DNA from 3 places in the Chryseobacterium sp. YR221 genome. Region 3 is predicted to be linked to each of the others. Evidence: riboswitches for the same ligand, from Rfam matches in the RefSeq annotation. Region 3 holds a riboswitch; each other region holds the start of a gene.

Region 1 (10,651 bases), on a different contig from region 3:
AGCTTTAAGCATTAGGTCATGCAGATCTGTATTTTTAATGAAAGGCTTCAAAAGCTGACTTCCCGGACCGTAAACCGCCACTTCTACATAATCTCCGGAGTGATCCATGCTGATCCACCCTACCGAATTACGGTTTTTCTGAATGTCAGAATAGAGTTTGAACGGAAGTTTTTTATAATTGTAAAGCCCTTCTTCTTTTTCAAGACCGTTATAGAAACTTAATAGATGTTTGGCTTCATCATCATTCAGTGCCAGTTGGTTGCCTTCGTAAATCCAGTCTTTAATATCTTTCACAGAAAAATCTTTATGAATCTGATTCAGAATATATTCATTAGTGTACTTGTAGTCTGAAATACTGTTGAATTTTTTGGTAGCATCAGCTCCGTAAATTGTTCCGGGATTGGCATTTCCATGATCCGTAGTTATAATCACCAGCGTATTTCCGTCTTTCTCTGCAAAATCCATTACTGTTTTGACAGCTTCATCAAATGCAAGCTGATCATGAATTAATGCGGCTACATCATTGGCATGAGCAGACCAGTCTACTTTTCCTCCTTCTACCTGAAGTACAAAACCTCCCGGATGATCTTTCATCTGATCAATCGCTGTTTTTGCCATTTCGGCCAGTGTAGGTGTATTTTTGAAATCAGGAAGAGTGGTTCTGTCGATGCTGTAAGGCAACGCTCCTGTACTGAATACTCCTATTATCTTTTCTCCTTTTTTAATGTCTTTCAGGTGATTGCGCTCCTTAAGGACCTGGTATCCTTTTTTTCTGTAAACAGCATAAAGGTCTTTTTTATCTTCCCTTTTTTCAGGATTAAAAAACTCATCGCCGCCGCCCATCAGAACATCTAATTCCAGCTCGGCATACATTTCAGCGATTTGAGGTTCTGCATTTCTTTGGGCAGAATTTACACAGAATCCGGCGGGTGTAGCATGGGTAATCGTTACCGTGGTGACGCAGCCTGCTTTTTTTCCAGCTTTTTTAAATTTTTGCCATATAGGAAGATGCTTTTCGCCATTGGCTCCCATATTTAATACCCCGTTTTTCACTCTGATTCCCCCTCCGAAAGCCGAGCTGGCAGCAGCTGAATCTGTAACAATAGAACTGGCTGAAGCCGTATCCATCAGCGCCCGTGAAACTTTTTGATCATGATACAGATTAAGCCAATTACTTCCCTTTCCCAAAATATTCCGGGAATACAGGTCGGCCATTGAAAGTGTTCCAAGACTCATCCCGTCGCTTACCATAAATATGATGTTCTTTGCACTTCCGGAATGGAGTTGCTCAGTACTTCTTTTGGAACTCCAAAGTTCAAGCGGAGATATTGTAAAGAGACCTGATAGTAATGCTGATCCTTTTAGAAATTTACGTCTGTCCATATGCTGTAAAAATAATGCTGAAAGGTATTCTATTTATGATATTATTGATACTTTGTTGCATTAATTAAAAGTTAATTTTAAATATGCTCAGGAAACGGATCCTGAAAATTCTGCTGTTGGCTTAATAATTCTTTATCATTAATAAGACAGTCTTGGAGATCCTGTGCCATTTGGTCTTTGTTTATATCCTGACCTATAAAAACGAGCTCATTGATTCTGTCACCCCAGTTTTTATCCCATCTGCTTTCAATAAATTCCTGATTTTCTGCAAATGAATTATAGTCTAATCTTTGATTCATGGGCATGCTGCACCACCAGACCCCTGCTTTTTCCAAACGGAACGAACCTCCAGCCTGGGAGAAGTTTAATGCGTCATCCGGTCTGGAAGCCAGCCAGAAAAGCCCTTTAGCCCTTAAAATACCTTCAGGATATCTTTCATTAAGGTAGTTCCATAATCTTTCGGGATGAAATGGTTTTTGGTCTCTGAAAACCAATGACCCGATACCATACTCCTCTGTTTCAGGATTGTGGTGATCAGACTGAAGCTCTTTTTGCCAGCCGGCTGAAGACTGTGCCGTATCAAAATCAAAGAGTTGGGTATTTAAAATTAGCCGGGAGTCAATCTTCCCGAATTCTGAATGAATGATATGGGCTTCAGGATTAAGTTTTGTTATAGCTGCTTTTAAAAATCCAAGAGTTTCGGAATCGATAAGATCTGTTTTATTTAAGATAATGACATTCGCAAATTCAATCTGATCCGTAAGAAGGTTAACAATGGTTCTGTGATCCCCTTCCATATCCGTAAGGTCTCTGTCCATCAATAATTCATTCGTTGAAAAGTCTTTCATAAAATTGAAGCTGTCCACTACGGTCACCATGGTGTCTACATAGCTGAATCTGGAAAGGTCTATGCCGCTTTCTTCATCAATATAGGTAAATGTCTGGGCTACGGGGATAGGCTCACTGATTCCTGTACTTTCAATCAGCAGGTAATCAAAACGTTTTTCATGCGCTAAACGCTCCACTTCAATCATCAGATCTTCCCTGAGTGTACAGCAAATGCATCCGTTACTCATTTCTACAAGCTTTTCTTCCGTTCTGGAAAGCGTATTCTGATTCTCGATAAGGCGTGCATCAATATTCACTTCACTCATATCGTTTACAATAACGGCTACTTTTAGTCCCTGTTTATTGTGCAGAATATGGTTCAGTAAAGTTGTTTTCCCGGCTCCCAGAAAGCCACTGAGTACAGTTACAGGAAGTTTCTTTGTCATGTATTAATGTTTATGATTTTTAAAATTGATGATATGACCTGTAATTAAGCCTGCTGCTCCAACATAAATAAGGGGAATATGAATTTCAAATATAAAATCTGCCAGTACAGAAATGGAGATCAGCAGAATAGAAGCCCAAAACAGAAACTTGAGGCGTCGGTTGGTTATTTGTCTCATTATTCTGAAAACTACGAGGGCTCCAATGATCAGAAAAGCCAGATCAATATAAGGATTATGTGATATTCCCAATGGGATGATCATCAGTAAAGGAAAGACTATGCAATGAATCAAACATAAAACGGCTGCGGAGATTCCTACTGCATCAAGAATTTTTGACTTCATAAAAAGGATGATTTAATTTTGTTATTGTAACTTTGTTGCAAAGTAAATACAAAATTTTAAATAACGCAACTTTGTTGCATTAAAAATATGAAACAAGTTAGAAATACCCATGCCAAAACTGAGATTTTGAACCTTATCAACGATTCTGAGGTGGCACTTACCCACTCTGATATTCAGAAGAAACTAGGGGATTTGTGTAACAGAGTTACCATTTACAGGGTTTTGGAAAGACTTGAAAATGAAGGCGCTATTCATAAGATCGTCAATATTGACGGAGTTGTGAATTTTGCTAAGTGTAGTGGGAAATGTACTCACGAACAGCATTTTCACAATCACGTTCATTTCAATTGTAAAGAATGCCATTCTGTTACCTGTATTGAAAATACTATACCTGAAATTAGTTTACCTGAGAATTTTATAGCTCAGGAGTATAACTTTATCATCAGCGGAATCTGTCCGAGATGCGCGCATGCTTAAACAAAGAAAAAGCATCCCTGGAGATGCTTTTTCATGATGATATTGGAACAAGCGATGATTATGCATAGGCTGCTGAAGCTTCTTTAGCAGCAGCTACCATTGCAATTAAAGCTTTTTCAGTTTCTTCCCAATGTCTTGTTTTCAGGCCACAGTCAGGATTTACCCATAACTGGCTGGCTGGAATTACATTTTGAGCTTTCCTTAAAAGCTCAATCATTTCTTCTTTAGAAGGAACCCTTGGAGAGTGGATGTCATAAACTCCGGGACCTATTTCGTTTGGATATTTAAAATCTGCAAAAGCATTTAAAAGTTCCATTTGAGATCTCGAACATTCTATCGTAATGACATCTGCATCCATATCGGCAATATTTTTAATAATATCATTAAATTCAGAATAGCACATATGGGTATGGATCTGGGTAGCATCTTCTACTCCACTTGCTGAGATTCTGAAGGCTTCTACAGCCCATTTCAGGTAGTTTTGCCATTCTGCTTTTCTCAATGGAAGACCTTCTCTGATGGCAGGCTCATCAATCTGGATAATCCGGATTCCTGCTTTTTCAAGATCCACTACTTCATCACGGATCGCCAAAGCAATCTGCTTACAAGTCTCGGCACGGGGCTGATCATCCCGTACAAAAGACCATTGTAATATGGTAACAGGACCGGTCAGCATTCCTTTTACCCATTTACTGGTTTGGGATTGCGCATATTGAGACCAGTATACAGTCATTGGATCAGGACGGGAAATATCTCCGAAAATAACGGGTGGTTTTACACAACGGCTTCCATAGCTCTGTACCCAGCCATTTTTAGTAAAAATAAATCCTTCAAGCTTTTCCCCGAAGTATTCTACCATGTCATTACGTTCAAATTCTCCGTGAACAAGGACATCAATTCCTATTTCTTCTTGCCAACGGATGGTTCTCTGAGTTTCCTCTTTCAATAAAGCATCGTATTGTTCTGCACTAAGATCTCCTTTCTTAAACTGGGCCCTCCAGCTTCTTACTTCAGTAGTTTGCGGGAATGAGCCTATGGTGGTGGTTGGGAATAGCGGAAGCTGTAATGATTCCTGCTGCTTTTCTTTACGGATTCTAAATGAATTCTTTCGCTGAGCATCTTCTTCAGTAACGGCAGCCACTCTTTGTTTCACTTTATCATTATGAATAAGAGAAGATGTTTTTCTGCTGGCAACAGCCTTTTTATTGTCTTCAAAATCTGCAAGGATACTTTCATCCTCAGTTTCTGAAGCAAGAGCTTTAAGACTTACGACTTCTTTCACTTTTTGTTTTGCAAAAGACAGCCAGTTTTTAATTTCAGGCTGAAGGGCCGTTTCAAAATCCAGATCACAAGGCGAATGAAGTAATGAACATGACGGAGCCACAAAAATTCTTTCTGTACCCAGTTTTTCAGTAGCTTTTTTAATGAAAGTCAAAGACTTTTCATAGTTGTTTTTCCAGATATTTCTTCCGTCTACCACTCCTAATGACAGGCTTAGGTTTTCAGGAATAGCATTTAAAATATCTTCCAGCTGCTCAGGATTTCTCACCAGGTCTATATGCAGAACGTCTGCAGGAAGTGACACAGCAAGAGATGCATTGTCTTTCAATCCGTCGAAATAGGTTGCGATGATGAATTTCAGTTTTGGAAACTGCTTTCTAAGTTCCTGATAAACGTACTGATAGGTTTCTTTGGCTTTCTCCGTTATATCTAAGGTTAAAAACGGTTCATCAAACTGAATCCATTGGGCACCCTGATCCTGAAGTTTTGTTATGATTTCGGTGTATACCGGAAGAAGATTTTTTGCAAGATCCAGTTTATCAAATCCTTCTTCCTTTTCTTTTCCTAAAAGAAGGTAAGAAACAAGCCCGATGAGTACCGGCTTGGCATTAATTCCAGCTTGTTTAGCTCCCGCAAACTCGTTGAATATTTTGTCGGAAGTCAGTTTAAACTGCTGATTTTTATAAAATTCTGGAACAATATAATGATAATTGGTATCAAACCATTTGGTCATTTCCATGGCCGTGATATCCAGTCCGTCTTTCTGGTATCCTCTGGCCATCGCAAAGTACAGATCCAGTTCTGAATTATTTTTTTTAAGGGCGACTTCATGATAACGTACCGGAATAGCTCCTACAATTAAGCTCATATCCAGTACCTGATCATAATAGGAAAAATCATTACATGGGATAAGGTCTATCCCTGCTTCCTTCTGAATATTCCAATTGTGATTGCAGATATTCCTTCCTGTAGTAAGAAGTTCTTCCAAAAGAATTTTACCTGACCAATATTGCTCGCAGGCTTTTTTGAGTTCTCTTTTGCTACCAATTCGCGGATAGCCTAGAATGTGCGTTTGCATTTTTTAAACTTTTAATTAAACTTATTTTTAAAAGCTCTTTGAATGCTTCGTAATGCTTTTGCCGGTATCTATTTTTGGGAAAATAATGACATATCTGATAATCCCGTTTTACTCTGAGAAAAACGTACTAAAAAATATATCATCTGTATGACCCAAAGCTTCAGACCGCGAAAGCATTGTCAATTCAGTAAAGGCAGGTCTCCTGACTTGTAACAGTTTCTGTCGTCCTTCCCGCTTTCAGGCAGTGGATCACAAGGACAGAAACCTTTGGTGTGTTACTTACAGTTGCGCGACAGCTCGTGATTTGCACACGATTCCCTATTAATTTACCTTACGTAAAACCTCCCCTGTTTGATGAAGTATTGTAAAGAACTATTCTTTATTAATTATACTGACTATCTGTATTGATAGAAGATTTTAATTTTGTGTAAAATTACACATACAGAATAAATGAACAAGTATTGATTTAAAATAAAGCAAATATATCCTTATAGTTAAATTTTAAAAGAATATAATTCTGTAACTTTGATGAAAATTAATACTAAAAAGAATAATATCCTGTGGAACATCTCGATACCAAAGATATACAGCTGCTGAGACTGCTTCAGAAAAATGCAAAACTTACCGTTAAGGAGCTTGCCAAAGAAGTTAACCTTTCTCCTTCTCCTGTTTTTGAAAGGGTGAAACGTCTGGAACAGGAAGGCTATGTGAAAAAATATGCTGCAGTTCTTGATCCTGATAAGCTTAACCGGGGTTTTACCGTTTTCTGCCAGATCAAACTGAAAATTCATGACCGTTCTGTAGGGTATGATTTCGTTAATGAAATTATGGATATAGAAGAAGTGGCAGAATGTTATAATATTTCGGGAGATTTTGATTTCCTGCTGAAAGTTCAGGTCCGGGATATGAAACATTATCAGGATTTTGTATTCAATACACTGGGATCTGTAGATTCTATCGGAAGTACACATAGTACCTTTGTAATGGCAGAAGTGAAAAATACCCATGGATTAACGATCTGATACAAAAAGATGAGGATGTACAAAAATTTTCAGACATCCTCATCCTGACCAGATTAAAAAGGGCGGTCGAACTTTTCTATATTCGATCGTATTAATTTCCCTGGAAATCAGGGGTTCTTTTTTCTATAAATGCCCCTATGCCTTCGCTATGGTCCTGTGTGGTAAATAATGCTCCGAATAAAGCCGCTTCTTGTTTTAATCCTTCAGAGATATGAAGTTCAGATCCTGTATTTAAAGACTGTTTTGCTTTTGCAACAGCCACAGGTCCTCTTGATGCAATGGTTTTGGCCAGCTTTAGAGCTTCATTCAGTAATTCTTCGGGTGCAAAAACATGGTTGACAAAACCGAAATCTTTGCAGGCTTCCGCGGAATAAAAGTCTCCTGAGAAAACCATTTCCCTGGCTTTATATAAACCAATCGCTCTTGGAAGACGTTGGGTACCCCCAAAACATGGTAATAAGCCCAATGTAACTTCCGGTAACCCGAATTTCGCTTTTCCGCTTGCTAAAATAATATCGCAGGATAATGCCAGTTCACAACCACCGCCCAGGGCAAATCCATTTACGGCTGCAATCACTGCAAACGGCAGGTTTTCAACAGCATTAAATGCCGTCTGTGCCACCATTGAAAAGTCTTCCGCTTCTTTGGGACTCATCCCCTGCATGGCTTTGATATCAGCTCCTGCAACAAAAGCTTTATCCCCGGACCCGGTAATGATTAAGACTCTTATATTCCGGTCTGATTGTATTTGTTCCGTAAATGAAGTAAGTTCTTTTAAAACTGTTTCATTCAAAGCATTCAAAGCTTGTGGTCTGTTGATCGTTAGTGTTCCGATATGGCCTTCCTGGTGATATATTAATGTTTCAAAATTCATTGTCTTACGTTGAAATTTAAAGGTTAAATATTGGGAATGAAAATAGAGGGTGAATGGCTGTTTTAATTTTCAATATTCCCTTTTCCATTTAAAAATTGAAGAATACTGGAGAAATCTGTTTTCCCATGTCCTGTTTCACTCCAGATTCTGTATAAGTTCAGTGCGGTATTCCCTAATGGTGTAGAGGTTTTGGTTTCCAATCCGGCTTCTGCGGCAAGGCCTAAATCTTTAGCCATCAGATCTACGGCAAAGCCTCCTGAATAGGCTCTGGAAGCCGGAGCATTTTCCATCACACCGGGATATGGGTTGTATACTTCTAAAGACCAGTTTTTACCGGAACTTTTCTGCATGATTTCACTTAATATTTTGGGGTCCAGACCATGTTTTACTCCCAGGTTGATCGCTTCTGAGGTGCCAATCATATGAATGGCTAGCAGCATATTATTACAGATTTTAGCGACCTGTCCGGCTCCGGATTCTCCGGCATGAAATATATTTTGTCCCATACATTTCAAGATCGGTCGGGCTTTTTCATAATCTTCCTGCTTACCACCCACAATAAAGGTCAATGTTCCTGCCTGTGCCCCGCCGGTACCCCCGGAAACGGGAGCATCTATCATTTTGCACCCTTTTGAAATGGCCAATGTCGCAACTGAGCGGGCTGTAACAGCATCAATAGTACTGCTGTCAATCAATAATGTATTCGGTTTCAGAGTACTGATGAAGTCCTCAGAATAGAGTTCTGCAACATGTTTTCCTGAAGGTAACATCGAGATAATTACGTCTGCGGATTTTGCAGCATCTAAAGCTGATCCGGCCGTCTGACCACCAGCTGATTCCAATGCCTTTAATGCTGTTTCCGAAAGATCAAAACCTGTAACGGTATGACCTTTCCTGATAAGATTGGCAGCCATAGGGCCCCCCATATTTCCTAAACCGATGAATGCTATATTTGACATGATTTTTTTTGAATTAGATGTTAGAGATTTGAGATTAGAAAAGGTGTAATCAATTATTATTTGAATAGAAGTGAGATAGTATGGCGTTAGCCAAAACCTATATGTTTTTTACCTTTCGCAGATTGTGCAGATAAGGCAGATGTTTATGTCTAATCAGGATAAAGATTGAAAGTCCTCCACTTTTAATTCCGCAAAATAGCTGTCTATCCATTCTGTGGTAATATCATTTAAAGTGGCGGGCTGCCACTGGGGAGACTGATCTTTATCCACCAATAAAGCCCTTACTCCTTCTGCAAAATCCGGGTGGATGCAACATTGACATGAAAGGTTCAATTCAGATTGGAAGACCTCTTCCAGACTCAGGTGCTTGCCTTGTTTCAATTGTCTGAAAATAATGTGTGCCGAACTTGGAGATCCTGCGGTAAAACTTTTTAATCCTGTATTGATCCAGTCATCTTTTTCAGGATAATTCCTTATCAGATCACTGAATTCCTCTACAGCATCTACTCCTTCAAAATTCTGGATAAATTCATGATGTAAAGCAGCCTGGGATTCAGGAATATCTGTATTTTTCGAGATCGTATTTAAAATATCGGAAACTGTTTGATAAGGATTATTTGTCCAGTCTGCCTGTTTCAGAGCGTTTATAATATCTTCTTTTGAAGAGGATTCCATATAATAATCTGCCAGTCCTAAATATTTGCAGTCTGCACCATCTAATCTTGCCCCGGTTAAGCCTAAATATATTCCAAAGGCAGAAGGCATTTTATTCAAAAACCAGGTACCTCCTACATCCGGATACAGGCCAATGGTAATTTCAGGCATGGCCAGTTTACTTTTTTCGGTGACGATACGATGGGAAGCTCCTACCATCAGACCGATACCGCCACCCATTACAATACCGCTTCCCCAGACTATTACAGGCTTTGGATAGGTATGGATGTCGTAATCTACCTGATACTCTTTTGAAAAGAAATCGTAGCAGTCTTTAGGGACTTCCGTAGGGTCAATAGCTCTTTGTGCCATAATAGCATCATAGAGCTTCCGTACATCTCCCCCTGCACATAAAGCTTTTTCACCGGCACCCTGAAGAAAAAGACAGACTACCTGATCGGATGTTTTCCAATCTGTCAGAATGCTCTGTAATTCTTCAATCATAGGTAATGACAGGGAATTCAGTGTTTTTTCGGAATTTAAAGTGATGATCCCGACTTTGTTTTTTATTTCTGTTAGTACTAAGCTCATTGTATTGAATTGAAAATTGAACTTTAAAAATTTTATGGGCTGAAATGTTAAAACAGATGTAGATTATTATCCGGTTTCAGCTTTCCGTTTTTATCTGTTATAACTATCTGATTTGTAGGGTCGCTCCTACTTCTAAAATCTTTCTGGAGATTACCAGTTTCATAATTTCATTGGTTCCCTCCACTACCTGATGGATTCTGGCATCCCGCATCAGTCTTTCTACAGGGAAATCCTGTGTGCAGCCATACCCTCCCAGGACCTGAATAGCTTCATTACAGATATTAAAACACATATCTGTTGCTAATCTTTTGGCCATAGCACAATAGGTTGTAGCATTCGGGTCTTTGGAATCCAGTTTAAAAGCAGCCAGATGAACCATTTGGCGGGCAGCAACAAGATCTGTTACCATATCGGCAATTTTAAACTGAAGCGATTGAAACTGAGCCAATGATTTTCCAAACTGCTGCCTTTCATGCATATACTGCTGAGCCTGATTGATAGCGCCCTGTGCGGCTCCTACTGAGCAGCTTCCAATGTTTATCCTGCCCCCATCCAGTCCTTTCAGGGCTATTTTAAAACCTTCTCCAGGTTCTCCCAAAAGATACTTCTCTTCTACTTCCACATGATCCAGGAATACAAAACGTGTAGGCTGGGTATTCCAGCCCAGTTTTTTTTCTTTTTCTCCGAAGCTGATTCCTTTTGTATTGGCAGGTACA
Region 2 (10,651 bases), 220 kb from region 3:
TTTTGAATATTCCAAGAGACAATCAATCATACTGGTTTCTTTTTGATTCTGGAAATAGTGGCCCCATGCTTTTATCTACAGAAACAGCCAAAAGTTGGAAGCTATCGAAGGACAAAGATGATATGAATTCTGAGAGTCAATTTATTATTGCGAAAAAAACATTCAGTTCAAGATCATTTACAAGGGACATTATTTATGATGGTGTGCTCAATTTTGAAACCATTTGTAAATATATTTTCACGATTGACTTTAAAAACCATAAAGTTTGGGCTCAGTAAAATAAACAGAAAAACAATATCTTTTTCACTTAAAAAACCAGTAATTTATATTGATGAATTATTCATACAGAGATCATAAAAACGGCGGAATCTTCGATTCCGCCGTTTTCTTTAAAAAAAATCTAATTATTGAATATCGACTACATACATCGTTCCTTTGTCTACCTTCCCTGTTTTAGGAAGAATTTTGGCTTTAGGGTTTCCGTTTCCATCATCTACCACTCCAAAATCATCATCATTGAAAACAGCCAGTTTGTTATTTCCTAAATAAACAATCCCTTCAAACTTATCATGCTCATAGCCCAGTTTCGCTACGAGATCTACTGCAAGGCTTTTAGAAACAGGTTTTATTCCGGCATTCGTAATCTCATCCCAGGTACTCTGTTCCAAAGCTTTATTATTAATTTTCATTCCGTCTACCGCTGCCAGATCTGTTCCATTGACGTCTGTAGCTCCGGATACATTGATTCTGTATACTTTTTTTATTCCTCCCTGTGTTCCGAAATTTCCATCTCTTTCAATCACCAGGAATTCATTATTACTTAATGCAGTAATATCACAAACCGAATCAGAAGCTCCACCATCCTGTTTGTATAAATACTGTTTCGTCTGCCCTGTGATAATATCGAATGTTACAATCCTTGTTAACGTGGTATTGGTTGCCAATGCTTTAGTGGGAACCAGCATCATCGACTGCATTGTTCCTACCAGCGTTCTTCCATCCGGAGTGATACAAAGTCCTTCCATACCTCTGTTGGCCCTTCTTTTGGCTAAAACTGCAGGGAGTTTTCTTGTTCCCGTATTCACTCCAATCGGGCTTATCCTTTCCATTTCTACCCCTTCTGCACTATAATGAACGATATGCGGACCATATTCATCAGAAACCCAGAATGTTCCATCTGGAGCGGCAACAATACTTTCACTGTCCAGACCATATTTATCTGTTCCTAACACATTTCCTGAAGCATCATAAGCTACTTCACCGGTACTCCCCATTCCTATAGGATTTGGAAGTCCTGTGATAGGCTGCCCTGCCGGATTTTTAAGTTTAATATATTGAATGACCTCAATATTACCTTCAGCATTGATCTTAAAATGCATAATCGTTGGGGTAAAATTAGGGGCAAGAAATTTTTTACCGCTTAAGTAGTCTGTATTCGGACCACGGTCTGTAATGACATAGAATTCTCCTTTTCTTGTAGGATGGGCCGCTGCTCCGGATCCAAATCCTCCGTTGATCACATCTACTCCATTGATAGTAGCCAATTTTGAAAAAGCAAATTCCTGTGGAAGCTTAGAATAATTAATCTCCTGGTTACTGGTGGTGTCATCATCTTTACAGGATGCCAGCGCCGTTAACACAAATGCAGATAGTAGCAGTCTTTTCATATTCTCTTTTATGGCTGCGAAAATATAAATTGATTGTAAACTGATCTTGAATATAATGATAATTGTATTTTAACAATGGAACCATGAAAATGAATTTAATATAAACAGTAAAACTTTTGGTTTCAATCCGAAAACCTAACAAGATCTTTAATTTAATTATCAATTCAAAAAAAACAACCCTTTAAAAGCTATTCAGCTTCAGGAGAAATATAAAAACTGAAATATAATTCACAAAACAGGATACAAAAATTTATATGATATATTTGCAACGTTTTAAGGTTGAACACTGTTCATTAATAGGGAATCAAGTGAGAATAAAACTCAATTCTTGAGCTGTACCCGCAACTGTAAGCTGTTTTACTTATAGCACAATACGACCACTGGATTCCTGATCCGGGAAGGTGTGCTATAGGATGCAAGCCAGGAGACCTGCCTTATCCATTGCCACTTCAGGGATCGTGAGTATAACCACTTCTCCTGTAGGTAAGTTTCGGGAATAAAACTTTAATTTAATTATATCATGAGAAAAATCTATTTTTTTTTCTTACTGCTTTTTATGCAGTTTTTGTCTGCCCAATTTACAGAGAACGACATTAAGTTTTGGGTAGGAACAGGTTCAAAGAAGGCCTATTTCATTGCAGATTTTAACGATACTAATTCTCCTACTTCTTATGCATGGGGATATCGTTTTGACGGTGATAATCTAATGGCAGAAGACATGATCAATGCTATTGTTGCGGCAGAGCCTAAAATGGAAGCTGATATTCTTTCAGGATTTCTTTACAGTTTCAACTATAACCATCATGCTCCAGGCACAGATGATTCCTGGATACCATGGTTCGGACCAAGTGCGGAAAATATGTCTAATAACAATAATGGTGCAGGTTCTGTTACTTTAACAGACGGGCTATGGTTTGGTATTACCTATGGATCTGATGATGTCCAGATCGACACTCCGCCATCTACTCCTGTACCCGCTTACAGCTCTCAATGGTATGCATCTTCGCAAATCACCAATTGGATAGGAACAGGAACCAATAAAAGTTTGGTAGTGGTTGATTTTGGTACCAATCAGTCAAACGGAAATGCAGATTCTTTTGTGTTTGGAATTAAATATAACGGAAGCATCACTGCTGAGCAGGCCTTACAACTGATCCAGTCTCAAGCCTCTTATTTTAATTTCACCTCATCAAACAGCCAGATTTCTGCTCTGTCATTGAATAATTTTACCGGAAACGCCACTGGAGCGGACAGTTGGAAATTATATAAAGGAAAAGACCTCTCAAGCTGGCAAAAGAAGTCTGAAATTTCTCAGATTCAGCTAGCCAATAATGACTGGATGGGTATAAGCTTCGGACAGAGAAGACCATTTACCCCTACGGAAGCAGCCGATTCCACATTGGGTGTTTCTTCTGCCACAAAGAAAAAATTCAGTATTCATCCTAACCCGGCGAGTCATTTTATTCAGATTGAATCTCCTGAAAAATATACGGAAATCAATATCTATTCTTCTTTAGGTCAAAAAGTAATCACTTCCCAATCCACAAAGATTGATATTCATTCTTTGGCTGCCGGAATTTATTTTGTTGAGATGAAAACAGCAAATACTTCAACCATCCACAAGATCATCAAGAAATAGAACATCATATATGAAATACTTTTTCATACAATTATAAAACAAAAAAACGCACCGTATTGGTGCGTTTTTTCCGATTTCCAGCATCGATTATTTTTTCTCTGTTGATCTCTGTAAAACCTCATCTACCATTCCGTAGCCTTTAGCTTCTTCAGAAGTCATCCAGTAGTCTCTGTCAGACGATTTTTCAACCCACTCATAAGTTTGTCCTGAGTGATGTCCGATGATCTCATAAAGCTCCTGCTTTAATTTCAACATCTCTCTTAAGTTGATTTCCATATCAGAAGCAACCCCTTGTGCACCTCCTGAAGGCTGGTGAATCATTACTCTTGAATGCTTAAGAGCAGAACGTTTTCCTTTTTCTCCTGCTACTAATAATACAGCTCCCATTGAAGCAGCCATACCTGTACAGATTGTTGCTACATCAGGCTTAATGATCTGCATGGTGTCATAAATTCCTAATCCAGCATAAACACTACCTCCCGGAGAGTTGATATAGATCTGAATATCTTTTGACGGATCTGCACTTTCTAAGAATAAAAGCTGAGCCGTAACAATATTGGCTACCTGATCATCAATTCCTGTTCCCAGGAAGATAATCCTGTCCATCATCAAACGTGAGAAAACGTCCATCTGAGCAACGTTTAATCTTCTTTCTTCCATGATGTACGGTGTAAGATTCGTTGGGCCATACATTCCCATATACTGATCGGTAACCAAACCGCTGTTTCCTAAATGTTTTACAGAGAAATCTCTGAAGTCCTTTTTAATGTCCATATTTCTATTATGTATTATTTTAACAAATATTCTCGAAGTTTAAATTACAATATTTATTCCTAAAATTTTATGAGACTTTTTGTCACAGAACAGGAATATATCTGTCCATAAACTATCTATTTCTTCCGCCATAGATGCCTTTAATCGGCGAATACTCAATAATAGCGCTCAACCGTATGGAAGCCTGTTTCAGCAGGGTAATTTTTTTAATCAGATCATAGTATTTTGTCTCATCATTATCGCTGTACTGATCCAGTTCTTTTGCTGTCTCTTTTATGAGATAATCAATATATCTGTATTTATGCAATAATACATCACCTCTTACCTGATCTGCCACTTTATCACCATAATTGGGAGGGTAAATATTTCTCGACGCCCAGTTTTCCAGATCATCAAGAGGAATCAACGCGTCAACAACCTTTGTGGTAATGTCTTCGTCCATAAAAGATACAAAAAAGTTTCCACTTCTGAGCTCTTCCTTTTGAATCCCTTCTCTTACCTGATTAATGATAATTTCATTTTCTTTTACTAAAAAGATATATTGTTCTTCTTCAAAATGGTGAAGGATTTCTTCAATAACAGTGATCTGATACTCCTCATTGTTATCAGTTGTCCTTTTCAGAACAATATCTCCAAACATCAGCATATGATCCACCAACTTATTCTCCATAAACAGAACATCATACAGGAAAGGATCTTCTTTCTCCTTATCCAAAGGCACAATCTCCATCTTCGGAGGGGCACTTTCTTTCTGCTGTTGCTGAACATGATGGGTCTGGTTCTGTGTGATCTGTTTCTGAACGTCAAGTTCGTTGAAAAGACTCTGCTCCGAAAGACCAAATTTATTGGATACTTCCTTAAGATAGACTTCTCTTTTCAGTGCGTTCTGAACAAAAGAAACCGACTTTACAATATTTCGTATTGCCTCAGCTTTTTTGATAGGATCGGTACCGGCATCTTTTAACAGGATCTCAGCTTTAAAATCGATAAAATCCATCGCTTCATTTTCGATGTATTTTTCAACATAATCCTGCGGATGTTTTCGGGCAAAAGAATCGGGATCATCTCCATCCGGGAAGAGCAATACACGGATATTCATACCTTCCGTCAAAAGCATATCAATGCTTCGGAAACTGGCTTTAATCCCAGCATTATCACCATCAAAAAGAATGGTTACGTTTTCCGTCAGCCTTTTAATCAGCTTAATCTGCTCGGTAGTCAGGGAAGTTCCGGAACTGGCCACCACGTTTTCAATCCCGGACATATGAAGTGAAATCACATCCATATATCCTTCCACCAAAAGACAGGTATTCTTTCTCGAAATGGCCTGCTTGCTCTGGTTTAGCCCGTAAAGAACATTCGATTTATGATAGATCTCCGTTTCCGGGGAATTGAGATATTTGGCTGTTTTGACATTGCTTTTAAGAATTCTGGCTCCAAAACCTAAAACCCTTCCTGAGAAACTGTGAATCGGAAAAATAACCCTTTCCCGGAAGCGGTCTATTCCTGCCGGAGCATTTTCAGGGAAAATAGAAAGTCCCGATTTCTCCAGAATTTCTTTAGAATATCCTTTTTCCTCTGCATAGGCTGTAAAAGCATTTTTCTTTTCGGGGGAGTATCCCAGCTGGAATTTCTTGATGATATCATCTCTAAGCTCACGCTCTTTAAAATAAGCCAGCCCTATGCTTCTTCCATCTTCAGCATCCCAAAGGATTTCCTGAAAATAATTATTAGCCACTTCATGGATTTTATACAGAAGGTCTTTTTCTGTCTGCGCATGCTTAGCTTCTTCAGAAATTTCACGTAGATCTTCTTCAATTTCAATTCCGTACTTCTTGGCTGCATGGCGAAGTGCTTCAGGATAAGTAAAATTTTCAATTTCCATCAGGAAAGAGATGGCTGTACCTCCTTTTCCTGTTGAGAAATCCTTCCAGATCTGTTTACTTGGTGAAACTACAAAACTTGGAGATTTCTCTTCATGAAACGGGCTGAGCCCTTTAAAGTTAGATCCTGCCCTTTTCAACTGCACATACTCACCCACAATCTCTTCTACCCTGATTGTGGAGAATATTTTATCTATCGTCTGCTTAGAAATCATGATGTAAAAATAAGATATTTCTTTTCCTCTAACAAAAAAAGAAAGCACTGCAAAAATTTTCGGTGAGATCGTTTCTTATCATAGAATCCTCTAAACCCTTGCTGCACATACTTCAATAAAAAAGCCGGGAATTTCCCGGCTTAAAAATATTTGTAAACAAAATTATCTTTTTATGAATTTCAGACTCTCTTTTAGACTGCCATATTCTACATTAACAATATAAGTGCCTCTTTCCAGATCTTTAGCATACTTACCAAGGTCTAAGCTGTTTTCACCATTTACTTTTACAGTATACTGATTCAATAATTTAGAGGAATAGTTATAAATCTTAATATTTACCTCTCCTGTAAGCGCACTATCAATTATTAGTTTTGTATTATCATTAACAGGATTATCTCCAATGGTAAATTGAGTACTATTTTGAACATTGGCGGCCTTAGATTGAGTAACGTTTTCGTTATTTGAAATAACAAAACCATTTATAATGTTTCTTTTAATTCCGTTCCCCAGGTTGGCAGTCAGTTTTATAGAATAGACCCCATTTTGTTCACGATTTACATCTGCTATAAATTTATTGTTACGAAGTTCAAATTTCACGTTCACTGACTTTCCTTTAGATCCGGCATTCATTCCTTTTACATCTGATATCCAATAGGTTTCATTTTTAAGTGAAACTTTTTGAAGCTCTTCGGAAGAAAGATTAGGAAAAGAAATCTCCAGATAAGTTTTCCCATTATCTTTTTTTATTTTATACTCCATAGGACTGTCAATTCCATCTTCAACCACAGCCACAAATTTAGAATTACTGTTTAGTTTAAGTTCTTTATTCCTCAAATTGAAATCAGATGATAATAAACGGCTTTCAGAGCCCCCACTCCTATCAGGCGTCGCGTTATTTTTTATTTGACTCAACATTTTTCCTGTAGTTGGATCCAAAATATCTACAGCAGCATTGGCATCTTTGGTGATAATTTCAAAACGAACGTTATTGGCATTTTTACCCAACTGTAAACTTTCCTGATCGCTGTTTGAAATCAATTGATAATTGCTTACCACTTTAAATTCAGAACTTTCCGGTTGGGACATCCTATTTGCCAAGCCATTATTGACAATTTGTCCGTCCAAAACGGGCTTTATAGCATTATTCCAAACATACACTCCTTCCATGATATCTATATGATTAATATATCCTCTAGGATCAGTATCAGTCATCAATTGCTTAGAACCCGGTCTTGTTGAGCTATAAAATGGAGTAACCCCATCATTTTTTCCACCTCCTAACGCAACAATCGCTGTTCCTGCCGGAATGATAGCGGGAGAAAGTAATCCTGTTACTCTGGTATATCCCCAGGCTCCCAGGCTATAATGTTTCTTAGGCTGATTAAGCGGATGGTTATCCATATACGGCCTGAAATAAGTATCACAATAGGATGTAGTAGACAATTGTGACCCCGTTCCCAATTGTAATGCCTCGGTTATCCAGGCCCACATTGGATAATTGGCAAAATCAGCAAGTTGGGTTCCTCTATGAGGTGTTCCTAAAGTAATGACCTTATCTATCTTATTGGTTTTCTTATATTCCAATAGAGCAACATCAGAAGCTTTCCCTCCATTACTATGAGCTATAATAGTCATTGTATTGGCTCCTAAATAACTTCCTACCTGATCAATAGCTCTGGATAGTATTTCACCATTTTCCCAATCACCCAAAAATCTGCTGGTGGCGACAAAAGCAGTTTTATATCCTGCATTGTATGCTTCCTTATACATGGAATTTCCAATAAGCAGTGATTCAGTAGACATCACAAAACCATGCGTAAAAAGAATTGTTTTTCCATTATAATTAGGTGGTACGGTACCGTATAAAATATTCTTTTGTGAAATACTATTAAGATAGTTTAGCGATAATGCATTAGGTTCCGGTAAAGTGGCATACGAAAGTTGCTGAGTTAAAAATTTACTCGAAAAAAAAACTAGGAGTAGTAACAAAATTTTTCTCATAAGGTTTAAATTTAAAATTAGTGTTATATTAAAATAATAAATCACTAAAAAACAATGAAATGACTACCGATAATCCCCAGTTTAAGAGGGAAACATGACCTCCACTTCACAATAAATAGATTTATTAACTTCACAACCAAAATTATATATACAACCATTAAATGACAAATAAAAACCATATAAAATAAATAAAAGACATAAAAACAATAAAACAAATGACTTATCAATAACAATATACATCAAAAAGGATTTAATTTAGAATTACTTTAAGAAAAAGCGATCCGCTTAAACAACTTTTGGTCATCAGTTATTGCAAGCTGTTTTATTTAGAATGAGCGTAATTAATTCTGAACTGTTAATCATAATCACAAATCCATTATAGGCCTTCAAGACTCAATCCATCCTTCAAATTCAAAAATGATTACAAGTAAATTTTACTATTTTTGTAGCAAATTAACCTATGCAGTTCACTATACATACCATCGAAGACTGGCAGGAAGTTGTTGATACTATTTTTCCTGAATTAAAACATAATATTCTTTTGCTTAAAGGAAATCTGGGAGCCGGAAAAACTACTTTCACTCAGTTTTTGCTAAAAAACCTGGGAAGTGAGGATGAGGTCAACTCTCCTACCTACTCTATTGTCAATGAATATAATACTTCAAAAGGAAAAGTATACCATTTTGATCTGTATCGCTTAAAAAACGTTGAAGAAGTCTATGATATTGGTATTGAAGAATATCTGGATAACTCTTTTTTGTGTATCATCGAATGGCCTGAAGTCTATGAAGAAGAGCTTTACGGGCTCAAGTACCACACAATGAGCATCCTGAATACAGGTGAACAAAGAGAAGTTTCATTCGATTAAATATTATGTATCTTTGCTTCTTAAATCAGTATTAAAATAATAATCTGTAAGACATAATTTAAAGGATGAGTACAAATATTTTTACTCCTTTCACAGAAGAAGAATTGATGCCGAAAGAGGAAAAATTGGAAGTTATAAAAAAAGGAAAACAATTCAGTATTGGGATTCCTAAAGAAACCTGTTTAAATGAAAGGAGAACCTGCATTACTCCGGACGCAGTACAGGTGCTGGTAGAGCACGGCCATGAGATTATCATAGAATCTGGAGCCGGACAAGGATCATTTTTTACGGATTTACAGTATTCTGAATCTGGGGCAAGGATCACTAATGATCCCAAAGAAGCCTTCGGACAGGACCTTATTTTAAAGGTTAACCCTCCTACTGAGGATGAAATTGAATTTATGAAGCCCAATACCTATTTGGTGTCAGCACTTCAGATCAATCTTAGGGAAAAAGAATACTTCTTAAAACTTGCCGAGAAAAAAATAAATGCCATTGCTTTTGAATTTATTGTTGATGAATACAAACAGCTGGCCCTGGTAAGACTCATAGGTGAGATTGCAGGATCTGTTTCTATTTTATATGCTTCAGAATTATTAGCCTTATCCAATGGTTTAATGCTTGGAGGGATTACTGGAGTAAGACCTGCTGAAGTCGTAGTTCTTGGAGCCGGAATTGTGGGTGAGTTTGCAACAAAAGCAGCCATTGGTTTAGGAGCCAGTGTCAAAGTTTTTGACAACTCATTATCCAAATTAAGAAGGCTTCACACTATTGTTGACAGCCGTGTTCCAACTTCTATCATCGATCCTAAAGAACTCAGCAAAAGTTTAAGACGTGCTGATGTAGTTATTGGAGCTCTTCCAAGATTAAATATGACCCCTATCGTTACTGAGGATATGGTCATGAAAATGAAAAAAGGCAGTGTCATCATTGATATTACTATAGATAACGGCAAGGTTATCGAAACATCGGAGCTTACCACTATGGAAGATCCGTATATCATCAAACATGGTGTTATTCATTGTGGGTTACCCAACCTTACATCGAGAATGCCGAGGACCACAACAAAAGCAATTTCGAATTTCTTCCTTTCTTATATTCTGAATTATGATGAAGAAGGTGGTTTTGAAAATATGCTGATCCGCAAAAATGAAATGAAGCAGAGTTTATATATGTATAAGGGAAGACATACCAAAAAGATCATCTGTGACCGTTTCGGACTTACGTACCACGATATCAATCTTTTAATTTTCTAATGAAAAAATTTAAATTTTATTTAATAGGCTTCATTCCGGGGCTCATTCTTGTATTCTTTATTTTAAACAAAAAGGGAGCCAGCTGTAGCGGTTATCTCCCCAACAGCCGTGTCATCGCAGAAACCCTTTCAAAAGAATTCAAATATTCTGAAGAGGTTAAAAATGTGATGGCCATCAACAAGATTGATGAAAAGTTTATCAAAGACAGTATTATTACTCAGGGGAAGGTAGATTTTGACCGAAGCAATGCACAGCAAAAGCCATGTCCGGCATACATTATCACTTATCCTGAAAAGAATCCTAAGTATGAGATTGGCTTTGAAAAATGTGAAGAGACAATGACAGTAA
Region 3 (10,651 bases):
ATGCTACATTGATGATCCTTCAGAAAGTTTTCGGAATTATCCTGCTGGCAATTTCAATTAAATTATTCACCGCAAATTTCGCCCAGTTGGTGCTGAATTATGTTAATTTTTAGAAATTATGAAGAAGTTTTATAAAGTATTTTTAGTACTATTTATTGTATTCATTGCCATTAATCTTTATGCTATAGATTGGCAGTCAGATGTTTTATCAGAAGAGAGTGATAACCTGAAGTTTGTATTTTCTGCAGCAGCAGCTTTTATTGGTCTTATTTTGCTTTTCGTTATGGATACGTGGAGCAGAATCGGAGTAAAGAAATAACCAGATATTTATATTTTAAAATAAATAAAACCTCTTTCAGACTGAAGGAGGTTTTTTATTTCTATTGAGGTTCTTTATGCCTTGTTAGAAGTGACCAGATTTTTAAGAATTGCTTCAGACTTCATTTCTGTTTCAACCCATTCTTTTTCAGGGGTGCTCTGAGCAGTAATTCCGCCGCCGACAAATACATGTACGGAGTCTTGATAAAGCCTTGCACATCGCAGATTTACAAAAAACTGTATGCTTTCTTCAGTTTCAATTTTAATGTAACCGGCATAGAATTCACGGGGGAACTTTTCATACTTATGAATATTTTCAATGCAAAAATCTTTAGGAATGCCACATACTGCCGGAGTAGGGTGAAGATCCTGGATAAGAGCATCAAGGTCCTCAGGTTTTATATGCGTTCGGAAATCTGTACGGAGGTGTTTGATGTTGCCGGAAATATGATCGTAAGTTTCTGACTGCTTTACATGGCTGGAATAGTTGGTAAGGATATCCTGAATATAGTTGGTAACAGGTTTCTGTTCTTCAATCTCTTTTTCGGTCCATTCTTCAGAAACAGGTAGCGTGCCTGCCAGTGCCATGGTTTCAAATTCATGGGTTTCCTTATTGAATTTCCCCAGCACTTCAGAAAAAGCACCCATCCAGGCGTTATCCCCATCATTAAACAAATACCTGAAAGCATTCGGATAAGAGATGCATAGATTTTTAAAGCTTTCTTTAAGGTCTATTTCATCAAAGCTCCTGAATATCTTTCTTCTCGAATAAACCAGTTTAGGAAGCTGGTTGTCTTTAATCACTCCAATTACCTTCTGAAGGCTATGCATGTACTCTTCTTTCGTTTCTTCTTCAAAATGGGTTTGATCCTGTAATAGGGGACTGCTTATGAGACCGGTTGGGATATATTGTTCTTCAGCAGAAGTAATTCGACCTTCAAAACTCACCTGTTTCAGTTTGTCAAAAGAATAAAAATTTACGGAATTTATATTCTGATTATGATCTGTGGAATATAATTGTTCGTCAAAAGGAAATTTGAAATAAATCATTAGCTGTGGATGGATTTTGAAAATCATCGCCCGGAAATAAGATAGGAAATTCCCACGTTGATTTTCCTTTCTGCAAAGGTATTATTAGTCTTAAAAATGTCAAAATTAAAAGAGTAGTTTTTTTAGGAAATATTCTTCATTTGATACCCGTGGTGCTCTAAAAAAATGCAGCAAGTATATAAAAAAAGACTCAATTTTTTTGAGTCTTCTGTTTTTTAGTGATATCTCTTTAGTCTATCTCAGAATAATATTATTCGTCATCGTAGTATGATTGATGAGTACTTCTTTTTCATCTCTGATCTCAATCTCTGAAACATGCATGGTTTTTCCCTTTCTGATAAAGCGGGCGGTAGCAGTGACAACCCCATCTTTCTTACTTCTCAGATGATTGGAATTGATATTGGTTCCCACACCATAATATTTATCTCCGTCTATAAAAATATTAGACAGGCTTGACCCTAAGGTTTCAGCCAATACACAGCTTGCTCCCCCATGCATGATTCCAAAAGGCTGATGGGTCCTTGGAAGTACAGGCATTGTGGCAGTAAGGGTTTCATTTTCGACATCAATGTCGATGAATTTTATTTCCAGGGTTTTTGCCAGGGTTTCGTTTCCCCAGTTATTTAAAAACGCTAATATTTCTTCTTTATTCTGACCTTTCATTGTATGTTGATAAATGATGATTGATAATTTACGGTTGATGATACTTATTCTCCCATGATATTAGGATTCCAGTTGGCAGGGATTTTAGGACCAATATCATTTTTAATGTAATAATCCTGAATTTCCTGCATAATCTCTGAAAAAGGAGCTGATGCAAGCCTTTCATAAGGAATAGTATAGCCCAGGTAAACAATATTTCTTTTGAAATCTCCGGCTGCCAGTACAATAGGAACTTTTGCCGCCAAAGCCATATGATAAAAACCTTTTCTCCATTTCGGAACCCAGCTTCTTGTTCCTTCCGGGGTAATAACCAGACTGAAATCTTCTTTTGCAAATTGATTGGCTACAAAATTGACCAGATCATTTTTTTGAGTTCTGTCTATACCGATACCCCCAAGGCCTCTTACCAGGCTTCCGTACCATGCTTTGGTGTGAGCATCTTTAATAATAATCTTTAATGGTTTTCCTAAAGACCAGTAGGCAAGGTTTCCTAAAATGTATTCCATATTATGGGTGTGTGGTGCTACCACAAGGATACACCTGTTCAGGCTGTTTACATCGCCCTGCAGAACGACTTTCCAACCTAATAATTTTAGCATTAATTTGCCTATCAGTTTTTTCATAAATTCTTGGATTAAAACAAAAAAGTATAACCAAACTTTGGTTATACTTTACAAATATATTGAAATATTATCGCTCTTAAAACAAACCGTTGATTAAATCTACGATTTTCATAACAAATTCTAGGGCAAATTGTATCATGATAGGTGTGTGTTTTTTGTTGGTTGGTTATTATATTTTAATAGTACGAAAGTAAAGCTTTTTTTTTACATAGGAAACTAAATAATATGATTTTTTTTCTTTTCTGAGATAAGAAGAGTGTGAATTTCAAACGGTTGCTATCCACTCACACCTTCTCGCACTCTCTGAAGTTAATTATTTAGTTTGTATGGAAATTTCGTTTTTTCCGTCTTTGATCTTAATGTCTACATCTTTGTTCAGTTTTTTGATGTCGGACGTTACAGAATCAATTACTTTTTCAACATGATAGTTTGGTACTTTTTTACCATTAATGATCACGCTGTCTTTATCATTAGGATCATAGCTTATTGTAGAACCGTTTACTGTAATTTTATTTTTTTCGATTCTTATACCATGTTGGTTCTCATCTCTGTCCTGATCATCATCATTGATACCGTCTCCATCCAGATCCCCATCGAAGCTGATACGGTCTTTTTTTAATGGAATAACAATCGCTTTTTGAGGAACTACCAGTTCATAATTTACTCTGTAATCTCTGAATCTGTGCTCATATGGATACTTTACATAGTTTGGAAGGATTACTTTGTTATTAACAACCTCTACCGGTACTGTTAACTGAATAGGGAAGTTATAGCCGTTTCCTTCTTTTTTAATAATCAGATAAGGAGTTTTGATATCCGGTTTTCTTGTTACATCTACAGAAATATAATCCTCTTCATAAACGAATCTCTTATCAGAATAAATATCATCATCATAAGCTTTGAAGTTTTGTGGAATACTTACCTGTTTTACATCTACATAAACGGTGTCAGAATTGGTATTGATAGCCACATTCTCTGTATCCTCTTTGCTTCCTCTGTAGATCAGGTTTTTCTTTGCCATACTTAATCCAAAGTAAGTTCCTAATCCGATCAATAGAAGAAATAATCCACCTATTACCCATCCGATATTTCTCAGCTTAGTTTTTGGAGAGAATATTTTAATACTTAATAAGCTAAAAAGAATAGCCGGGATTAAGCTTCCGATAACCATTATAGCTGCTAATACCTTATCAAGACCATTATCATCCATATAGAATCTGATTTGATTGGCACCAGGGAAATCTGTATCCATTCCAAAAAGTCCAAAGACTACAAATACTCCAATGATACTTCCCACAGCCATCAGCACAAAGATTCCGCCTACGATATACTTCAGTATATTCCAGGCTCCGCTTCCTGCGTTGTTGATATAAGGCTTGTTCTCATTATATATTTCTCCGACCCTCTGAGTAGATTCATTAGCAAACTGTACTAATTTATTAGACTCATTTTTAAGATTGTCGAAGTTCATAGGCTTTCCCTGCATTTTCAGGAAATCTGCTGCTGTTTCAGCTTTTGGAAGAACGATCCAAAGGATTACATATAAAAGTCCGATCAATGAAGAAGAAATAGCCGCGGTAAAGATTCCTAAAACGAAAATTCCTAACCAAATGGCTCTCATAGCCGTAATATCCATTCCTACATACTGGGCTAACCCAGCACAAACTCCTGCAACCTTTTGTTTCTCAGGATCACGGAACAATTGTTTTTTATCCGTAAAGTTGGAACCGGAGTAGTTATTTTTATTTGTTGATTTTTCAGAAAAATAAGCCTCTTCCTGTTCTTCGATTTTTTCTGGAGTTCCGATCTGTGCAATTACTTTTTCTACATCAGTATCATTAATCACTTCACGTTTTCCCAGAGAATCTCTGAAGATCTCTACCATTCTTATTTCTATGTCGTGCATTACCTCATCTACTTCCGAAGCATCCAGTGAGCTTCTAAGAGCGTTCAGGTAATCGCTGAGCTTTATATATGCGTGTTCTTCTATCGTAAAAGAAAAACCTGCGAGTCCTATTGAGAGTGTCTTGTTCATAGCTTTGTTTTTAATGTTGTTGAGTGATTTGGCTTACTGACGCTGTCAGCTCATTCCAGGTATTTTGTAATTCATTCAGGAAAAGTTTTCCTTTTTCAGTAATCTGATAATATTTTCTGGGTGGACCTCCTGTAGATTCTTCCCATCTGTAAGAGAGAAACTCTCCATTTTTAAGCCTTGTCAGAAGTGGGTAGAGGGTTCCTTCCACAACATCCAGTTTTCCTTTTTTCAGTTCATCTATCAGATCGGAAACATACATTTCGCGATGATTGATGAGACTTAGAATACAGAATTCCAGAATTCCTTTTCGCATTTGCGCTTTGGTATTTTCGGTATTCATCTTTGATAAGTTTTTGTTAATTAGTTATATGTTAGAATATTGCTCCTAGCTAGATGAGCTTATTCCGATTTTACATTACAAAGATATGTAATTAAAATGGTAATATGCAATACAAAGTAGTGAAATTTTTAAAATAAAATAGTTAACATATTGTAAATCAATATTATAAATTTTAATTTAAAATTGATCAAAAATAGAATAAGGTAAAAATAGTGCCGAAAATTTTAAATAAATGCAGATAAACTGAAAAAATGAGAATGGATAAAAAGGGTATTTCTTTAGAATTTCTTAAAAAAAGAGTGACATTATATACTCGGTTTTGAATCAAATTCATTGTTGTTGTATGGCAAAGATATTTTGAAGTCGAGGTTATGATTCGTATTTTTGTTGTAAGATTTTATAAAAAAACACCTAAATCCATTTGCTATTACTATGAAAATTTTGAATTATTACAGAAGTATATCTGCATGTATTCTGTTGGGTCCTTTATGTTTTGGACAATATCAGTTTGAAGTAAAAAATGCATCAAAGAATTATGATGTCATCATCAATAGTGAAAATTGCTTTGATGAGCAATGTAAAGACAAAGGAACAATAGAATTATATGACAACAAGAACACTAAAGTTCAGACTTTAACTTCCGAAGATCTTGTATTTTATGTAAAGGAGGGGCAAAAATTGATGCCTGGAAAAATGATCCAGCTTACCAATGAAGAAAGCCCTTTTATTATTGATGATTTTAATTTTGACGGAACAGAAGATATCGCTGTCAGAAATGGAAATAAAGGAAATTACAGCAGTGCATCCTATGATGTCTATGTATTCAATAGTACGAGAATGGCTTTTGTAAAAAGTGAGGAACTTACGGAAATCGGTTCCAGTTATTTTGGATTATTTGGGGTAGATGCTAAGCGCAAACGTCTTGTAGCCACAGGAAAATCCGGATGTTGCATGATTTTTACTACGGAATATAGAGTAATTCCTAATAAGGGATTAGAAAAGGTATTGGAGAGGGAAGAGGATATGACCAATGAAGACCGTGTAAAAGTGATGACCAAAGAAAAAATAAATAATAAATGGGTGACCAAAATCAAGGTGTATCCGGCAGATCAATATAATAGATAAGTAACATAATGAAGATTCAGAAAGAGATTGATTTTATCCTGGCAGTAGATGCTTTGAAAAATGTACAGAGAAGAAATTATAATGCAGATGATTCGAGAAGAGAGAATACTGCAGAACATTCATGGCAGATCGTTATTCTTGCACAGATTTTATATCCTTATGCAAAAAACCGTGCTGACATTGATTTGCTGAGAGTTATCAGAATGCTTTCTATCCATGACCTGGTTGAAATTGAGGCAGGAGATACTTTCCTTTTTGATGAAAAAGCAATGGTCGGAAAGTTTGAAAGAGAAAAAGTTTCTGCCCAAAAGATTTTTGGAATCTTAGACGAGCCATTACGTTCGGAGTTTTTCAATTTATGGATAGAATTTGAAGAGGAAAAAACACCGGATGCTATTTTCGCCTGTGCTATCGACAGGATTATTCCTTTTATCCTGAATTCATATACCTCAGGAAAAAGCTGGACAGAAGCCGGAGTTACGGAAAAGCAGATTAGAAATATGCTTGAAAATGCCATCTGCAGAGCTTCTGATGAGATGGGGGAGGCTTTTGAACTGTTATTGACCAGAAATCTGGAAACCGGAAAAGTAATCAAATAAAAGCTTAGCGCTTTTTTCTAAAATAGTTTCGGGCGGCCAAAGGCCGCCCGAAACTTTATAATTATAGGATTTGGATTGGTTTTTTGAATTCGTCAATGGCAACAAAAGTAAAATCACCAATGATTGCTTTTTCTCTTTCGTAGGAATACATCTGTTCCGTGTAGATCTCTACATTGACCTTCATACTGGTTTTTCCAACGTAGGCAACCTTTCCGATCAGCTCAACGATAGTTCCGGCAGGAATAGGTTTTTTAAAGTCAATTTTATCACTGCTTACAGTGACCACTCTTTTTCTTGCGAATCGGGTAGCAGTAATGAAAGCTACTTCATCCATCAGCTGCATAGCCGTACCACCAAAAAGGGTATCATAATGATTTGTTGTGTTAGGGAAAACCGCTTTAAATATTCTGGTTTCGGATGCTTCAATTCTTTCTTCTGTAGTCATATTTCATTATTAATTAAAGCGAAATGAAATATTATCAAACAACAGAATAATACCAGGAATCTAAGAAATTCCTGAAAAAATCCATCAGATCAATAAACTTCATATCGCGAAAGTTTTTTGTTTAAGAAAAAGGCAGGTCTCCTGACTCGTAACATCTTTTATCCCCTTCCCATGCCTCGCACAGTGGATCTTTAATAAAAGACTTCAGTTACTTACAGTTGCGCGACAGTTCGTGATTTTCACACGATTCCCTTTTTAATCTGCGGTTAAGCAGAACCTATTTCTATGATGAATAAGCGTTAAACTTTTTCGGGGGCAAAAATAATGAATTTATTCCGGATTATGATAAATAATCTGACTGATCACTCTTCCTTTTTTTATAGTCCAAAGACTTGTATATCTGTATTCTCCTGAACCATTGATCATATAAAGAAAGATATTGTCGTTGTCTAAAGAGGTTACCGCTACATTATTGAAATCCATGGTAGGCTGAAACATGTTTTTGATGGCTTCCCGCACAAAAACAGAACCTCTGCCGGGTTGCTGAACCCTGATTGATTTAATTTCAGTCATGCCTTCAGGAAGATCATTACCGATTCCCCATGGTTTCACCTTGTCAATACTAAGGAGTTTTCCGTCAGCATCTTTCTCCTTTTTACGGTATCCGGCATTGGATGGGTAAATATCAATAACTACTTTACTTCTTTGTGCCGTAGGGATTTTAGGATCAGAATTATCAGTAAAAATCAGTGATTTCCCATTCTTGGATTTCGAAGGTGTATACTGAGGAAGCTGATCAATATAGGCGATACGCTCTTTATTTACCATTCCTTCTTTTTCAAGAGTTTCATACCTTACAAAAGGCTTTTCCTCATCCTGTTTTTCAGGATATTTGATCCATATCCACTCCGTTTCTCCCGGTGCCGGCTTTACATAAACAAAAACATCCCCTTTACGCATACGGATCTTATCTACAATCTTCCTGTAGTTATCCTTGTGTACACGTACATTGGCATATCCTTCTTCAGCTTTTACCACTCCAAAAGGAACTTTATTCTGCCCTTTAACGAATGCTAAAGAGAAAATACTAAATGCAGATAGATAGAATGCTTTGCCTACTGAAATCATTATAATAAATTTTTGATCCCCAAATATATAAATTAAATACTTTTCGGAAGATAATTATACTGTTGCAGTTCTTTTAAATCTTGTATTTTCTTTAAATGAGAGTCTGAAATACCTGATTTTCCTATTGAAAAAAAGATATCAGATGTTTAAGCTTATTTTTTAGGTAAACGTACAAAAAGAAAGAGAGCATCTCATGATGCTCTCCATTAGTTATTTTAGATTAATTTTCAAATTCTCAAATTAACGCATTCTCCAATTGATTAAATTCTTTCAAGTTCCTCCGCGTCAATGGTCGTTTTGAAAGTTCCATAATTGACAATTACTTTGTTTCGGGATATTTTTTCAATGGTCCCTACACTGGTACTTCCTGTGATGCGGACACGTTGCCCTATTTTCATCCAAACAGCACGGTCACTTTTACGTTTCTCCTCCAGTTTTTCATTGGTTTCAGCAATCTTTTCAATCACATCTTCCTTTTTAAGCTGTTGGGTAATCTTCCTTTTGACTACCTGAAGACGTTTTGATTCGTCTTTGTCAGCACCTATTTTCCTGAACTTTTCCTGTTCCAGAAGCTTTACAAAGTCCTTTACAACATCTTTCCTTGATTTCCCTTTTGTATAGCTGTCTATGAACGCCTCAATTTTGTTTCCAAACTGAAGTTTACGGTGTTCTTCTTCATAGAGCTTCTGGAAATTAAAGAGCTTTTGCTGAAGCTGCTCATTCAGCTTCTGAAGGTTATCACGCTTATCTTCTACAGACTCTTTTCTTTCCGCAAGGTCAGACTTTAGTTTTTCAACCTCAAATTTTTCCTGCTGCAGCTTCACAATGGTCTTATCAAGATTCACAATATCATGTTCCACTTTTTTCTTTGCAGAATGAATAATGAATCTTGGAATTCTATTCTTCTCAGCAACTTCGAATGTGAATGAACTTCCCGCTTGTCCCACTTCCAATTTATACATGGGTTCAAGGGTTTCTTCATTAAACAGCATAGCTGCATTTTCAGCATTGGGAAGCTGTTCTATTACCAGCTTAATGTTGGTATAGTGAGTGGTAATAATCGCAAAACTTTTCTTGTCGTAGAAATACTCCATGAAACTTTCAGCCAAAGCACCTCCCAATTCCGGATCAGAACCTGTTCCAAACTCATCAATCAGTAAAAGAGTATTCGCATCAGCCTCGCGGATGATTCCGGACATTTTTTTTAATCTCGATGAATAGGTGGATAGGTGGTTTTCAATGGACTGGTTATCACCGATATCGGTCATCATTTTCTCAAAGAAAAACATTTCAGACTTCGGATGAACAGGAACCAGAATACCACTCTGAATCATCAGCTGTAATAATCCAACTGTTTTTAACGTAATTGATTTTCCTCCCGCATTCGGGCCGGAAATACAGATAATTCTGTTGTGTTCCGTTAAAGCCAGAGTTTGAGGATAGATTGTTTTGTTTTCTACCTTATTTCTTAGCCATAATAAAGGATGGAAAGCATCCCTTAGTTTTAAGGTCTTATGGCGGTTAATTTTTGGTAATACCCCGTTAATTAAGTCTGCAAACTTTGCTTTAGCTCTTGTAAGGTCAAGATCAAAAATATAAATCTGGTACCTCCAAAGCTGAGGTTGAAATTCTGCCAGCTCACCAGTAAGTTTTCTGAGAACCCTGTCTATTTCTTTTTTTTCTTCCTCTTCACTTTCCCGAAGTTTGAAGTAATGTTTTACAACACTGTCCGGCTGAATATACGTAATGGAACCTGTTTTTGAAATCCCTAATGTTCTGCCGGCAACTCTCTTTTTAAATCCCGATTTTACAGCAAGAACTCTTTGATCATCAATAATGGTCTCTCGGATATCGTCCAAAAAATCACTTTGTCCATAGGTGGTAAGGGCACGGTTGAAATTTTCCTGAATGGCTTTTTTAGCATGCTGGATTTCTGTTCTCAGTCCTTTTAAAGCAGGAGAAGCCTCACTTTTTACTTCACCAAAACGGTTGAAAACTTTATCTACCTTCTCAATAATCTCTTTCTTAAACTCCAGTACAGAAACATCTTCTATAAGGGTAGGGAAGGTTTCCGGCATGGTAGGGAAGAACTTCTGAAGCCTTCCGATTTGTTCCGTGATGGTTTTGATTTTAATGAAAGCACTGTTTTCAAGACGGTAATTTTCAATCAGCATTAATTTCAGCTCATTTTCAATATCTTCATATTCATCAAACGGAATTGCATTTGAACTTTCAAAACTCGACAGATATTCTGACGTTTTTTTCAATGAAAGCTCTGCCTCGTCTATTTCCATCGGACGAAGTTGAAGAATTTTCTCTCGTGTT

Evidence for each region. A riboswitch is a leader RNA that binds a small molecule or an ion and turns the genes downstream of it on or off. The one in region 3 is predicted to bind cobalamin.
Region 1: it holds a riboswitch for cobalamin, as region 3 does, so the genes downstream of both, metE (5-methyltetrahydropteroyltriglutamate--homocysteine S-methyltransferase) here and B8967_RS12145 (acyl-CoA thioesterase) in region 3, are expected to answer to the same signal.
Region 2: it holds a riboswitch for cobalamin, as region 3 does, so the genes downstream of both, B8967_RS11170 (T9SS type A sorting domain-containing protein) here and B8967_RS12145 (acyl-CoA thioesterase) in region 3, are expected to answer to the same signal.

Annotation. Positions count from the first base shown of each region.
Region 1 is NZ_FWXM01000001.1:441,740-452,390, forward strand. Features, by position in the region: gene B8967_RS02050 (alkaline phosphatase) at 1-1,383, opposite strand, end outside; gene B8967_RS02055 (GTP-binding protein) at 1,461-2,657, opposite strand; gene B8967_RS02060 (MerC domain-containing protein) at 2,661-2,999, opposite strand; gene B8967_RS02065 (Fur family transcriptional regulator) at 3,087-3,476, shown strand; gene metE (5-methyltetrahydropteroyltriglutamate--homocysteine S-methyltransferase) at 3,535-5,835, opposite strand; cobalamin riboswitch at 6,010-6,196, opposite strand; gene B8967_RS02075 (Lrp/AsnC family transcriptional regulator) at 6,396-6,857, shown strand; gene B8967_RS02080 (enoyl-CoA hydratase/isomerase family protein) at 6,949-7,731, opposite strand; gene mmsB (3-hydroxyisobutyrate dehydrogenase) at 7,794-8,690, opposite strand; gene B8967_RS02090 (enoyl-CoA hydratase/isomerase family protein) at 8,844-9,935, opposite strand; gene B8967_RS02095 (acyl-CoA dehydrogenase family protein) at 10,039-10,651, opposite strand, start outside.
Region 2 is NZ_FWXM01000003.1:457,989-468,639, forward strand. Features, by position in the region: gene B8967_RS11160 (aspartyl protease family protein) at 1-278, shown strand, start outside; gene B8967_RS11165 (esterase-like activity of phytase family protein) at 405-1,667, opposite strand; cobalamin riboswitch at 1,927-2,119, shown strand; gene B8967_RS11170 (T9SS type A sorting domain-containing protein) at 2,188-3,306, shown strand; gene clpP (ATP-dependent Clp endopeptidase proteolytic subunit ClpP) at 3,394-4,080, opposite strand; gene dnaG (DNA primase) at 4,193-6,178, opposite strand; gene B8967_RS11185 (T9SS type A sorting domain-containing protein) at 6,341-8,179, opposite strand; gene tsaE (tRNA (adenosine(37)-N6)-threonylcarbamoyltransferase complex ATPase subunit type 1 TsaE) at 8,640-9,047, shown strand; gene B8967_RS11195 (alanine dehydrogenase) at 9,113-10,303, shown strand; gene B8967_RS11200 (hypothetical protein) at 10,303-10,651, shown strand, end outside.
Region 3 is NZ_FWXM01000003.1:674,050-684,700, reverse strand. Features, by position in the region: gene B8967_RS12190 (MarC family protein) at 1-113, shown strand, start outside; gene B8967_RS12185 (hypothetical protein) at 119-319, shown strand; gene B8967_RS12180 (chorismate-binding protein) at 394-1,368, opposite strand; gene B8967_RS12175 (PaaI family thioesterase) at 1,603-2,031, opposite strand; gene B8967_RS12170 (1-acyl-sn-glycerol-3-phosphate acyltransferase) at 2,076-2,654, opposite strand; gene B8967_RS12165 (PspC domain-containing protein) at 2,968-4,689, opposite strand; gene B8967_RS12160 (PadR family transcriptional regulator) at 4,700-5,029, opposite strand; gene B8967_RS12155 (XAC2610-related protein) at 5,462-6,154, shown strand; gene B8967_RS12150 (HD domain-containing protein) at 6,163-6,753, shown strand; gene B8967_RS12145 (acyl-CoA thioesterase) at 6,815-7,198, opposite strand; cobalamin riboswitch at 7,312-7,494, opposite strand; gene B8967_RS12140 (hypothetical protein) at 7,529-8,326, opposite strand; gene B8967_RS12135 (endonuclease MutS2) at 8,587-10,651, opposite strand, start outside.